One region of the Cronobacter condimenti 1330 genome, then DNA from elsewhere that is predicted to be linked to it. Evidence: predicted binding sites of a transcription regulator. Region 1 holds the regulator's gene; the other holds the start of a gene.
The links. The regulator Fur, encoded in region 1, represses iron uptake genes when iron is present. The targets are predictions, from matches to a motif close to ATAATAATGAGAACNACTATCAA.
Positions count from the first base shown of each region.

Region 2: zupT (zinc transporter ZupT) is a predicted target of Fur. The motif match lies at 3,418-3,440, and genes of this name have one in related genera.

Region 1 covers NZ_CP012264.1:1,305,393-1,312,555, reverse strand. Annotated here, with positions in the region: gene pgm (phosphoglucomutase (alpha-D-glucose-1,6-bisphosphate-dependent)) at 1-1,521, opposite strand, end outside; gene seqA (replication initiation negative regulator SeqA) at 1,546-2,091, opposite strand; gene ybfF (esterase) at 2,275-3,042, shown strand; gene ybfE (LexA regulated protein) at 3,171-3,452, shown strand; gene fldA (flavodoxin FldA) at 3,614-4,144, shown strand; gene fur (ferric iron uptake transcriptional regulator) at 4,435-4,887, shown strand; gene AFK62_RS05985 (helix-turn-helix domain-containing protein) at 5,197-5,808, shown strand; gene AFK62_RS05980 (beta-N-acetylhexosaminidase) at 5,870-7,163, opposite strand, start outside.
Region 2 covers NZ_CP012264.1:3,610,937-3,618,099, forward strand. Annotated here, with positions in the region: gene tolC (outer membrane channel protein TolC) at 1-471, shown strand, start outside; gene AFK62_RS16465 (DUF1190 family protein) at 623-1,279, shown strand; gene AFK62_RS16470 (glutathionylspermidine synthase family protein) at 1,283-2,443, shown strand; gene ygiD (4,5-DOPA-extradiol-dioxygenase) at 2,470-3,261, opposite strand; gene zupT (zinc transporter ZupT) at 3,453-4,226, shown strand; gene ribB (3,4-dihydroxy-2-butanone-4-phosphate synthase) at 4,291-4,944, opposite strand; FMN riboswitch at 5,052-5,249, opposite strand; gene ubiK (ubiquinone biosynthesis accessory factor UbiK) at 5,373-5,729, shown strand; gene hldE (bifunctional D-glycero-beta-D-manno-heptose-7-phosphate kinase/D-glycero-beta-D-manno-heptose 1-phosphate adenylyltransferase HldE) at 5,783-7,163, opposite strand, start outside.

The DNA of each region.
Region 1 (7,163 bases):
ACGGGCCGCGAACCAGCCGTTCTCGGTCATCACTTTCAGGCCGCCGATGGCTGCGCCGTTACCGGGAGCGGCAGTCAGGCGCGCCGTGATCGGGTCGCCTGCAAGTGTGCTGGCGCTGACCATTTCCGGAGACAGTTTAGACAGCGCGGCTTTCTGCGCGGAAGACGCCGACGCCTGCAGACGGTTGTAGCTCGGCGCGCCAAAACGCGCGGCCAGTTCGTCATAGTGCTGCTGCGGGTTTTTCCCGGTCACCGCGGTGATTTCTGCGGCCAGCAGGCACATGATGATGCCGTCTTTATCGGTGGACCACGGCGTGCCGTCAAAACGCAGGAAAGACGCGCCTGCGCTCTCTTCGCCGCCAAAGCCGAAGCTGCCGTCGTAGAGACCATCTACAAACCATTTGAAGCCTACCGGCACTTCCACCAGCTTGCGGCCCAGCGCATCCACGACACGGTCAATCATCGCAGACGACACCAGCGTTTTACCGACGGCCACGTCCTGACCCCACTGCGGGCGATGCTGGAACAGGTAGTTGATGGCTACTGCCAGATAATGGTTCGGGTTCATCAGACCCGCCGGGGTCACGATACCGTGGCGGTCGTAATCCGGGTCGTTGGCGAAGGCCAGATCGAATTTATCGCGCAGCGCCAGCAGGCCCGCCATCGCGGATTCCGAGGAGCAGTCCATACGGATAGCACCGTCTTTATCAAGGTGCATAAAGCGGAAGGTTTGGTCCACCTGGTCGTTAACCAGCGTAAGGTCGAGCTTGTAATGCTCTGCGATGCGCTTCCAGTATTCGATACCGGAGCCGCCCAGCGGATCAACGCCAAGTTTCAGGCCCGCTTTCTGGATAGCAGCCATGTCGACGATTTCCGCCAGCCCTTCGATAAACGGCTGCACCAGATCTTTTTCCTGAATGCGACCGCTTGCCCAGGCCTCGTCCAGAGAAAGACGTTTCACGTCTTTCAGGCCGTCGGACAGCAGCGCGTTGGCGCGGTTTTCGACTACTTTGGTGACGTTGGTATCAGCCGGGCCGCCGTTAGGTGGGTTGTATTTGATGCCGCCGTCGTCTGGCGGGTTGTGAGACGGCGTGATAACAATGCCGTCTGCCTGTGCGCCGCCACGTTTGTTGTGCTCAAGGATGGCATGAGAAACCGCAGGGGTCGGCGTGTAACCGTTGTTATCCTGCACGATGATATCGACGCCATTCGCCGCCAGCACTTCCAGGACGGAGATAAACGCAGGCTCAGAAAGCGCATGCGTGTCTTTACCGACATAGCACGGCCCGGTGATGCCGTTTTTCGCACGATCTTCGGCGATCGCCTGCGCGATAGCCAGGATGTGCGGCTCGTTAAAGCTGTGGCGCGCGGCGCTCCCGCGATGGCCGGAAGTCCCGAACTTCACCGCGTGTTCCGCATTGCCCACTTCCGGCTTCAGCACGTAGTACTGCGCGGTCAGCTGGGCGACGTTGATTAAATCACTCTGTTGTGCAGGCTGTCCCGCACGGTTATTGACTGCCATGGCCTGGTCCTTCTGACGCAAGAGTTAAATGGTGCCGCAAACCTTCTCAATCAATTCCGCCGGGAACTGCATGGTCTGCATGATGTGTTCGATCATGCTGCATTTGCGGCCTGTATTCGTGTTCGTGATAACCCAGTACGGGGTACCCGGCACGTGGCGGGGTTTCGTCTGGTTGCCACTTTGCAAAAGCGTTTGCTCGTCGCCCGCAAAATAAACGCGGGTGCGACCGTGTAAGGATTCGGTCGCGTCGGCAAACGCGTCTGCATCCAGTGAGTAAAGTGTAGACAGCACGAGCATAAAACGATTGACCGCGCGTTTTTGTTCGGCGTATTCATCCGAAAGCAGCAGCTCGCGCATGGCGCGAACGCGGTCTCGCGCCGGGTTGGCTGGCGTTTCAGCCGCGGGCGCGACGGTTGCGGGAAGCTCTGCTTTGGCGGGTGTAGCGGCAACGTGCGAGGAGGCGGAAAATTTCAACATGCGCCGTAAAATGTCGGACGCGCTTTCGCCAATATGCAGGGTATGGCTCGCAATGTAGCGATACAGCTCGTCATCAACTTCAATCGTTTTCATCTTAATCCAGTGCGATATCTTTTCTGAATACAAGTCGTTGGGATTATAGAGTTAAAACCCAACAGCGGATAGCGTCAAACCAGGAAGGCCGCAAAAGTCGGAATTAACTGGAACCTTGCAGCCGGGCGGCAGAATGGTCAACATGATAACCTAACCTGTCAGTCGCCAAAAAAGAACTTTGCCATGAAATTAAATACCCGCACGCAATCTGCGCAACAACCGACTCAAAATACACCGATTGTGCTTATTCACGGCCTGTTCGGGAGCCTCGATAACCTTGGCGTGCTCGCTCGCGATCTGGTGCAGGATAACGATATTGTGCAAGTCGATTTGCGTAATCACGGGCTGTCTGAACGCAGTGAGACGATGGATTATCCGGCGATGGCGCAGGATATTCTCGATACGTTGGATGCACTCGGACTCAATAAGGTGATTCTTATTGGTCATTCGATGGGTGGCAAAGCAGCCATGGCAGTGACTGCCCTTGCGCCGACACGCATTGAAAAACTGGTGGCGATTGATATTGCGCCAGTGGATTACCAGGTGCGACGTCATGATGAGATTTTCGCGGCGGTGAATGCCGTCATTGATGCCGGCGCGACCTCACGCCAGCAGGCGGCGGAGATGATGCGCCAGCATATTGCCGAAGAAGGGGTAATTCAGTTTCTGCTGAAATCCTTTGCTGATGGCGAGTGGCGCTTTAACGTGCCGGTGCTGTGGGATCAATATTCGCAGATTGTCGGCTGGCAGACCGTCCCGGCCTGGCATGGTCCTGCGTTGTTTATTCGTGGCGGAGCATCGCCTTATGTTGAAGAGCAGCACCGCGAGGCGCTGCTGGCGCAATTCCCGCAGGCCCGCGCGCACGTTATCGCGGGGGCCGGTCACTGGGTTCATGCCGAAAAACCGCAGGCGGTGGTACGCGCTATCCGTCGTTTTCTGGAAACTGATTAAAAACAGACCGACCGGTGCCGTTGCGCGCCGGATGCGTTGGCGCGCTTCGCTGCCTGATGTATGATGGCGCGCTGAAATACCGCCGGGCCCCGCCACGGCAGCCTGTTTCCCCTGTCTATACTCATACCATGGCAAAAGAACAAACGGACCGCACAACGCTCGATCTCTTCGCGGATGAACGCCGTCCGGGCAGACCGAAAACCAACCCGCTGTCGCGCGACGAACAGCTGCGCATCAATAAGCGCAACCAGCTTAAGCGCGACAAAGTTCGCGGGCTTAAGCGCGTGGAGCTAAAGCTGAACGCTGACGCCGTGGATGCGCTGAACCATCTGGCGCAGGCGCGCAATATCAGCCGCAGCGAGCTGATAGAAGCCATGCTCCTCGCTCAGCTGAAAGCCTTGCAGGAGTAAGGTCTGGTCTGAAAATGCCCCCAACGAACGGGGCAATGTAGCAGAGTGTGCACCCGGCGCCTGATACCGTTTCCGCACCTTCTTCTGTTCTGCTATGATTGCCCTATCTGTGGGCGTTATGCCAGCACCATCACATTTAGATTCAAGAGGTTATTCTTCTTATGGCAATCGTAGGCATCTTTTTCGGCAGCGACACCGGCAATACCGAAAATATCGCAAAAATTATCCAGAAACAGCTCGGGAAAGACGTTGCTGAAGTGCATGACATTGCTAAAAGCAGCAAAGAGGATCTGGAAGCGTTCGATATTCTTCTGCTTGGCATCCCGACCTGGTACTACGGCGAAGCGCAGTGCGACTGGGATGATTTTTTCCCGACGCTCGAAGAAATTGATTTCAACGGTAAGCTGGTCGCCCTTTTCGGCTGCGGCGATCAGGAAGATTACGCAGAATACTTCTGCGACGCACTGGGCACCATTCGCGATATTATCGAACCGCGCGGCGCAACCATTGTGGGCCACTGGCCGACTGCAGGGTATCACTTCGAAGCGTCTAAAGGCCTCGCGGATGATGACCATTTCGTCGGCCTCGCCATTGACGAAGATCGTCAGCCGGAAATGACCACCGAACGCGTGGAAAAATGGGTGAAGCAAGTTTCCGAAGAGCTGCATCTGCAGGAAATCATCAACGCCTGATGGTAAACGGCGCGGGCGGTGGCTCGCGCCGGTTGATAGATAAGAACAATGAAAATAATTGCTACAAATTTTTAACTTTCCCTCACTAAGCTGTACAATGTCTTCCTTAATTATCAGTCCTTCCATGCCAAAAACGCTGGCGGGTCCACGATTTTTAAGCTCTTTTTTGCCGGACGCTTGCGGTTTTCATTTAGGCATGTCAGTTCTATAATGAGACGCATTCATCTACGGCGTATCCGATGTATCGCTCCCTGCTGGAGCGAGTCGTTAAGCAACAGGACAGATTCCGCATGACTGACAACAATACCGCATTAAAGAAGGCCGGCCTGAAAGTCACGCTTCCTCGATTAAAAATCCTCGAAGTGCTGCAGGAACCGGTCAATCATCATGTCAGTGCGGAAGACCTCTATAAGCGTCTGATTGACATGGGTGAAGAGATTGGCCTTGCCACGGTCTATCGCGTACTTAACCAGTTCGACGATGCCGGCATCGTCACCCGTCACAATTTCGAAGGTGGTAAATCCGTTTTCGAGCTGACGCAACAGCATCATCACGATCACCTGATTTGCCTCGATTGTGGCAAAGTGATCGAATTTAGCGATGACTCTATTGAAGCCCGTCAGCGTGAAATCGCGACGCGTCATGGCATCCGTCTGACTAACCACAGCCTCTATCTGTATGGTCACTGTGCGGATGGCGACTGCCGTGAGAACGAACACGCCCACGAGGTCGGCGGGAAATAATTCTCGTCACACCGCATGAATCCAAGCCGACACCTGTCGGCTTTTTTATTGCCCGAAAAGACAAATGTCTTATTTTGGATAAACATCCTCAGCGCCAGTATTTTAATACAGAGTACAATGCACAATTAAACCACATATATTTTATTAAATAGAAATTCAGAAAAGATAAATATCTTTACTGGTCAATCAGTTAGCTATCGGATTATCCTGCAAATTCCTTTTATCCATCCAGCCCCTTATTGCAGCAATAAAAAAGCATCCATTAAGATACAGCAACGACATAATTTTATTTTAACTAAGGTAACCAATATGGTCTTACCCTCTAAACCTCTTGCTGAGATTTATCGCATTGCTGATATTTTTAATAGCTACGGAAACTGGTCTCGGGCGGAGAAAAATACGCTTATCCCCTTGCGGGACGGGGAAATCTGTATCATTCGCGGTGGTCAGTTCTCTCTGATGCGCCAAAGTGACAGGCTGCTACTGGAAAAAAGTAGCGCCCCTTCAGTTCTGGGGCTGGCGCGGAATTTAGGTAAATCGCAATTCGCGAAATTACAAGCTGATTCAGAATGTCATTATCAGTTAATCCCATTTGATTATTTCCTACAGGAAATTGAAAAACATCACTGCCAGTTACATCTGTTAATTTTGTCCTCATGGATAATCAATATGCTTTGCTACCGCGAAGAAATTATGCTCGGCAGAAACAGCTACAGCATGATTAAAGCCAATATTGATTGTCTGGCGGCGATGGACGATTTCATGCGTAACCGCATTAACGTGGCCGACTATATTGTGAAAAAAACCAATCTTTCCCGCAGCATGGTGATGAAAACCCTGTCGCAACTGCGCGGTGCGAAAAATATCGAGATAAGCAAAGGCAAACTGGTTGCCGTTCACCATTTGCCTGATGTGTTGTAACGCCTGGTGTCGTTAAAACGAAAAAGCCAGCCCGAGGGCTGGCGTTGTCATTATAGTGCCGTTAAGGCTGTACGTGTTCTGTCCGGCTATAGCGCTTACCATCAACGCTGACGCTACGTATGAGCACCGGCCCTGCCACGTGTGGCGGTCGTGCGGCGTCATAACGCTGCCAGCGCGCGCCACTGTCTGTTGAATATTCAACGCTCACGCCTGGCAGACTTGTATTCATTTCAAGCACGCCCGTGTTGATACGCGCGCCTGGCACTGGTAAACGAAACTGCACGCCAGCTTTTTCAAGCTTAGCCAGTTCACGGCGGCCCACCACGTTCGCAAAGCGCGTCCAGTCGTCATGTAACGCGCGGGTATTAACATGATGGGTTTCACCGCCTTTGTATTCACGGCCAGCCTGATAATCCTGCTCCCAGGCGGCCCGATGCCAGGCGCGCTCCGCCACGGCCAGCAAGCGTGGGTACATCATGTATTCCATCTGTTTATCCGTGCGTACAACCTCACTCCAGAGTTGCGCAGAAAGTCCGTAAGCGCCCGGCCAGGGCTTATCTGACTTCGCGCTAAACGCACTGCCATCGCGATCGACCGACGTTTCCGCGTTTTGCGGCAGGTTATCTGGCGCAAAACTGAAAATTTTGCGCTCATCGCTAAACCGTGTGCCCCAGTAATACCCACTTTCCGCCGGATTAACCTCATTTGGAAAATCGAGGTAAACATAATCCGGATTCGAGACCACGACGCGAAAGCCTTTATTCGCCCAGTCGTTAACCGTATCAAAGCCGCCCCAGTAGAGCGTATCCCAGAAGTTAACGTTGACCTGTGAGGTGGCGAAGGCGCTGGCGCCTCTCGCATCCTTGAGGCCATCCTGCCATGCCTGCATGGTGTCGATGCCGTGCGCTTTCACAAGCTTACTGACCTCAATGGCAAAATAGCTGGAGAGATGTTCCACGTCGGCAACCACACCGTCCTGCACGCGTTTTTGGCAGACCGGGGAGCGCGCCCACGGCTTGTCCTGACGGCTTTGGTCGATAACGCCCTTCCCGGCCTCCGGTTTCGTCTTGTCGGTATACCCCGCACCCAGATAGATGTTTTTCGCTTCATCACCGCCGAAATGCCATGTCATGAGCGGCTGCCCGGCCTCTTTGTGCATTTGCTGGATCTCCCCTATCACTTTATCCACAAAATGGCGCGACGAATCGAGACACGGATTGAGATAACCGGTGCGGTTGTAATACTGCACGCCAGTGGTGACTGACGTATCCTGGGGGTCGAGGAGACGGTATGCGTTCGCCTCCTGCAGCTTTCCGGCTTTCGACAGACGGTCGTAGCGCGCTTCCATCGCCATC
Region 2 (7,163 bases), 2.0 Mb from region 1:
GAAAGCGCGCACCGTAACGTCGTGCAGACTGTGCGTTCGTCTTATAACAACGTGAACGCGTCCATCAGCAGCATCAAAGCGTATGAGCAGGCCGTGGTTTCCGCGCAAAGCTCGCTGGATGCGATGGAAGCGGGTTACTCCGTCGGTACGCGCACCATCGTTGATGTGCTGGACGCTACCACCACGCTGTACAACGCCAAGCAGCAGCTCTCAAGCGCGCGTTATAACTACCTGATCAACCAGCTCAATATTAAATCTGCGCTGGGTACGCTCAACGAGCAGGATCTGATCGCGCTGAACAACTCACTGGGCAAGCCGGTTTCCACTGCGCCTGAAAACGTCGCCCCGGAAAACCCTGAGCAGGACGCCGCCGTGAATAATATGGCGAGCAGCGGTACGGCACCGTCGATGCAGCCAGCCGCAGCGACCCGCAGCAACAACGCTAACAGCAGCAATCCGTTCCGTCAGTAACGACCTCAGGCGGGAGGCGTAAGCGCTTCCCGCCTGAACGTAAGTCAACGTAAAGATCCCCGCGCCATCGGGCTCCTCGCTTTAATTTCAACCACTCATCCACTATCCTGAGCACCATAACTGTGCAATACCACTGGGTCAGGATGCAGGCATGAAACGGACAAAACAGATAAACCTCGCAATGTTCCGCAAAAGCTGGAACGCGCGCCATTTAACGCCGGTGGCCTTTGCGGTCACGGCAGCCTTTATGCTGTCGGGGTGTGAGAAGAGCGACGAAACCGTCCAGCTCTATCAGAACGCCGACGACTGCGCGGCCGCTAACCCCGGCAAAAGCGCTGAATGTACCACCTCGTACAATAACGCCCTGAAAGAGGCGGAACGCACTGCGCCCAAATACGCGACGCGTGAAGACTGTGTGGCAGAATTTGGCGAAGATCAGTGCCAGCAGGTCAATAACACCAACAACAATCAGGCCGCACAACAAACCGGCAGCATGTGGATGCCGCTGATGGCGGGCTACATGATGGGTCGTCTGATGGGCGGCGGCGGCATGGGCTTTGCGCAGCAACCGCTGTTCAGCTCTCGCAACCCGGCGAGCCCGGCGTACGGTAAATATACCGATGCCAGCGGGCGTAACTACGGCACCGCGCAACCGGGCCGGACGATGACCGTGCCGAAATCTGCGATGACGCCAAAACCCGCCACCACGTCGACGATTACTCGCGGCGGCTTCGGGGATTCCGTCGCCAGACAGGCCACGATGCAGCGCAGCGCGGCAGGCACCTCTTCTCGTTCAATGGGCGGCTAACACATGGAAAGAATCGCTATTAGCGAGCGCCCGGACTGGCGCGAAAAAGCGGCCGAATACGGTTTTAATTTTCACACCATGTATGGCGAACCGTACTGGTGTGAAGAGGCCTATTATCGTCTGACGCTCTCGCAGGTAGAAAAACTGGAAGAAGTCACGGCCGAACTGCACCAGATGTGTTTGCAGGTGGTTGAGAAAGTGGTGGCCAGCGACGCGCTGATGACCAAATTCCGCATTCCGAAGCACACCTGGGAGTTTGTACGTCAGTCCTGGCGCAGCGGCCAGCCGTCGCTCTATTCGCGTCTTGATCTCGCCTGGGACGGTCGTGGCGAGCCAAAACTGCTCGAAAACAATGCCGACACGCCCACCTCGCTGTACGAAGCGGCCTTCTTTCAATGGATCTGGCTGGAAGATCAATTGCGCGCGGGCAAACTCCCGGAAGGCAGCGATCAATTCAATAGCCTCCAGGAAAAGATCATTGAACGTTTCGCTGAGCTGAAAGCGCAGTACGGGTTTAACCGCCTGCACCTCGCCTGCTGTCGCGATACGGTGGAAGATCGCGGGACGGTACAATATCTGCAGGATTGCGCCAGCGAAGCCGGGATCGACAACGATTTTCTGTTTATTGAAGATATCGGCCTTGGCGAGAAGGGACAGTTTACCGATCTGCAGGATCAGGTGATAAGCAACCTGTTTAAGCTCTATCCCTGGGAATACATGCTGCGTGAGACGTTTTCCACCAAGCTTGAAGACGCGGGCGTGCGCTGGCTGGAGCCGGCATGGAAAAGCATTATTTCCAACAAGGCGCTCCTGCCGATGCTCTGGGAACTTTACCCGAATCACCCAAACCTGCTGCCGGCGTACTTCAGTGAAGACAATCCGCCGCCGATGGACAAATATGTGGTGAAGCCGCTTTTCTCTCGTGAAGGCGCCAACATTTCTATTGTCGACAACGGTCAGACCATCGCCCAGGTGGAAGGCCCGTATGGCGAAGAAGGCACTATCGTGCAGCAGTTCTACCCGCTGCCAAAATTTGGCGACAGCTATACGCTTATCGGCAGCTGGCTTATCAACGATCAGCCCGCCGGGATCGGCATTCGCGAGGATAAAGCGCTGATAACTCAGGATTTGTCACGCTTCTACCCGCATATGTTTGTGGAATAACCATGATGGCGCGCCACGCGCCATCGTCACCCTACCTGCACCGAGAGCATACTCAACGACGCCATTTCCAGACCATCAACCGGAATGCTCACGGGCTCATCGCCGTCCCATGCACCGAGCACGTACAGCAACGGAAGGAAATGTTCCGCCGTCGGGTTCGACAGGCTGCCACCGGGGTGATCCAGATAGTTAACCAGCGGGTGTTCGGCATCGTCGCCGCGCCATGTCAGGTTTTCTTTTACAAAGCTATTGAACGACGCCGCCCACGGATACGGCTCACCCTCGCCATGCCAGCGGGCGGTACGCAGGTTATGCACGACGTTACCGCTCGCCACCAGCATTACGCCTTCGTTGCGAAGCGCCGCCAGCCGGCGCCCCATCTGGTAGTGCCAGAGCGGCGGTTTAGTGCTATCAATACTCAGTTGTACAAGCGGAATATCCGCCTGCGGATACATTTTTATCAGGACGCCCCAGGCACCATGATCGAAGCCCCAGGCTTCGCGATCGAGCGTGACCGGCTGCGGCGCGAGAAGATCCACCACGCGCTGCGCCAGCGCAGGCGAGCCGGGGGCCAGATAGTGCGTGTCGTAGAGTGCCTGCGGGAAACCGCCAAAGTCGTGAATGGTCTGCGGCTGTTCCATCGCGGTGACGCCGGTGCCGCGCGTAAACCAGTGGGCAGAGACCATCACAATGGCTTTCGGGCGTGGCAACGTGTCGCCAAGCTTGCGCCAGGCGCGGGTATAACGGTTATCTTCCAGCACGTTCATCGGGCTGCCGTGGCCCAGGAACAATGCAGGCATACGGGGTGAGTGCGTCATTATTATTACCTGAATCGGTGTTATCAATGGCACTACCTTACGCCGATTGCGCGGGTAAAGAACGGAGATAAGGGTGATGAAGATCGTCAGAAAATTTGAATGTAAGGGTTCTGTAAAAGCCAAGCACGGGGCTCGACTTTTCCGCCTCGCTCACAAACAATAATGATAATCATTATTAAAAGGAGTCTTCGATGTCAGTGCCTCTGATCCTGACCCTGCTGGCGGGCGGTGCCACGTTTATCGGCGCGCTGCTGGGCGTACTGGGACAAAAACCGTCTAATCGCCTGCTGGCGTTTTCACTGGGTTTTGCTGCGGGCATTATGCTGCTGATTTCTCTAATGGAAATGTTGCCTGCCGCGCTTAATGAGGAAGGCATGTCGCCGGTCCTGGGTTACGGCATGTTTATTGTGGGTCTGCTCGGTTATTTCGCCCTCGATCGTCTGCTGCCGCACGCGCATCCACAGGATCTTATCGATCCGCGCCCGGCGCAGTCGCACAACCTGCGCCGCACCGCACTGCTGCTGACACTGGGTATCAGCCTGCATAACTTCCCGGAAGGTGTCGCTACCTACGTGACGGCCAGCAACAACCTGGAGCTCGGCTTCGGCATTGCGCTCGCAGTAGCGCTGCACAATATTCCCGAAGGGCTGGCGGTGGCAGGCCCGGTCTACGCCGCAACCGGCTCGCGTCGTAAAGCCGTTATCTGGGCGGGCGTCTCCGGTATGGCGGAAATTCTTGGTGGCGTGCTGGCCTGGCTCATCCTCGGCACGATGGTCTCGCCGGTGGTGATGGCGGCTATCATGGCGGCGGTGGCCGGGATCATGGTGGCACTGTCGGTGGATGAGTTAATGCCGCTTGCTAAAGAGATAGATCCAAATAATAACCCGAGCTACGGCGTACTGTGCGGGATGTCCGTGATGGGCTTTAGCCTGACGCTGCTGCAAACCAGCGGCCTTAGCGGCTAATAAAAAAGCCCGGTCTGACCGGGCTTTAAAAGGTATTCAGGCCCGGCATTTGCCGGGTTTTTTGTTAGCTCGCTTTACGCTCCTGCGCCTGGCGATAGCTTACTAAATCTTCAATAGTGACGACTGGCATGTTGTGCTCGCGTGCAAACGCGATGCACTCCGGCGCGCGCGCCATGGTGCCGTCATCATTAGTCAGTTCGCACAGCACACCTGCCGGTTTAAAGCCCGCCAGTGAGACCAAATCGATGGTCGCTTCGGTGTGGCCGCCACGCGTAAGAACGCCGCCCGGCTGCGCGCGCAGCGGGAAAACATGGCCCGGGCGATGCAGGTCGGACGGTTTCGCGTCGTCGGCAATCGCCGCACGAATGGTCGTGATGCGATCGGCGGCGGAAACGCCAGTGGTCACGCCGTGCGCCGCTTCGATAGTCACGGTAAAGCCGGTACCGAACGCGCTGGTGTTATTTTCCACCATCATCGGCAGGTCGAGCTGTTTACGGCGTTCTTCGTTCAGGCACAGGCAGACGATGCCGCTGCCGTGACGGATGGTCAGCGCCATCTGTTCAACGGTCATAGTTTCGGCGGCGAAAATCATATCGCCTTCGTTTTCACGGTTCTCGTCATCAAGCACCATCACGCCGCGCCCTTCGCGAAGTGCGGCGATCGCGTTTTCCACGCGTTCAAAAGCGGTGCCAAAAGCAGAAAGAAGCGTCTGATTCATGGTAAAAAAACCTCATTAATTATATGGATTACCAGAATCAGGGCGGTCTTAGGAGTGCCGGCAAGCGGCAAGAAAAATAACGTGAGTGGGCGCAAGCCCAGGCAGATCGTTACCCTCTCCCATCCGGACTTTAACCGTCGGCCCCGGAATTACACCGGATCTGCTGACCTTCAGAAACAACCTGAAGCGCTCGCGGGCTTTCAGTTTATCCTGCATATTGCTGCCGCGGTTGCGACGCAGAACATGCCGGATAACGACACTGATTTACCGCCGGTGGGGAATTTCACCCCGCCCTGAGAATAAGCGAGATAACTATAACGCCATTGATAATCGTCGGCAATGCATGAGATTCAAACATTTCCGGTTTATCCCCTACGGATCAGCGATTACAATTAGTCTTCAGACCATACCAGATCAGGGAAACCGCTATGATTGACCCGAAAAAAATTGAACAGATCGCCCGTCAGGTCCATGAATCGATGCCAAAAGGGATCCGTGAGATCGGAGAAGATGTTGAGAAGAAAATCCGCCAGGTATTGCAGGCCCAGCTGTCTCGCCTGGATCTGGTGAGCCGTGAAGAGTTTGACGTACAAACACAGGTACTGCTGCGTACGCGTGAAAAACTCACCGCGCTGGAACAGCGTCTGACCGCGCTGGAATCACGTGGCGCGACCGCACCGGCAGACGCTTCTGCGACAGCAGGCGGCAATGCCAGCGCGCCTGTTACCGCAGTAACTCCGCCGCCCGCCATCCCGCCTGTTGATAACCTCGACAAACAAGACTAACCGCGGGTACAACGCCCCCTGCCTGGCAAGGGGCGTTCGCCAGACCCACAGCCTTAGCTGTTTTTCTGGATCTTCTTGATAATATTGGTGGTAGAACAGCCATCTTCGAAGTTCAGCACCATGACGTCCCCGCCATTGGCCCATACTTCTTTACTGCCCGCGATATCTTCAGGTTTATAGTCCCCGCCTTTCACCAGCAGATCCGGCAGGATCTCGCTAATTAAGCGCTGCGGGGTATCTTCTTCAAACGGCACCACCCAGTCTACAGCTTCCAGTGCGGCCAGCACCGTCATGCGCTGCTCCTGCGGGTTCACCGGACGGGTATCGCCTTTCAGGCGGCGGGTCGAGGCGTCGCTATTCACCGCCACGATTAACCGATCGCCAAGCTTGCGCGCGTTTGCCAGATAAGACACATGACCCGCGTGAAGGATGTCGAACACGCCGTTAGTCATGACGACCTTCTCGCCACGCTTACGCGCCGCCAGTACGGCGTCTTTCAGCGCCGCTTCGCTCATTACGCCAAAGCCGGTTTCCGAGCGCCCGCGCACCGCGTTTTCCAGTTCGACCGGAGACACGGTTGAAGTCCCGAGTTTACCCACCACCACGCCCGCCGCCGCATTTGCGAAGAAACAAGCTTCTTCGAGCGAATTACCGGACGCCAGCGTCGCCGCCAGTACGCCTATCACCGTGTCGCCCGCGCCGGTCACGTCGTAGACTTCCTGCGCCTGTGTCGGCAGGTGGAACGGTGCTTTACCCGGTTGCAGCAGCGTCATCCCCTGTTCGGAGCGGGTCACCAGCAGCGCGCTGAGATCGAAATCAGCGATGATTTTCATGCCGCGCTCGACGATTTCCTGCTCGTTTTTGCATTTGCCCGCGACGGCTTCGAACTCAGAGAGGTTCGGCGTCAGCAGTGTCGCACCGCGATAGCGCTCGAAATCGGTGCCTTTCGGGTCAATCAGCACCGGAACACCCACGTCACGCGCGAGCTTTATCATCTGCTGGACGCTTGCGAGCGCACCCTTGGCATAGTCAGAAAGCACCAGCGCGCCGATCTGCCCCAGCGCCTGGTTGATACGCTCGTGAAGCGGCTGCGGGTCGACACCCTCAAAACCTTCTTCAAAATCCAGGCGAATCAACTGCTGGTTGCGTGAAAGCACGCGCAGTTTGGTGATAGTCGGATGCGTTGGCACCGAGACAAAATCGCACTTCACATTCACCTGTGAGAGCGACTGGCTGAGCGCGCGCGCCGCGTCGTCGATGCCAGTCAGGCCGACCAGACGCGAGTTTGCGCCAAGAGACGCGATGTTCATTGCCACGTTCGCCGCGCCGCCCGGGCGCTCTTCGATGGTTTCCACTTTCACGACGGGTACCGGCGCCTCCGGCGAGATGCGGCTCGTCGGGCCATACCAGTAGCGGTCCAGCATGACATCACCT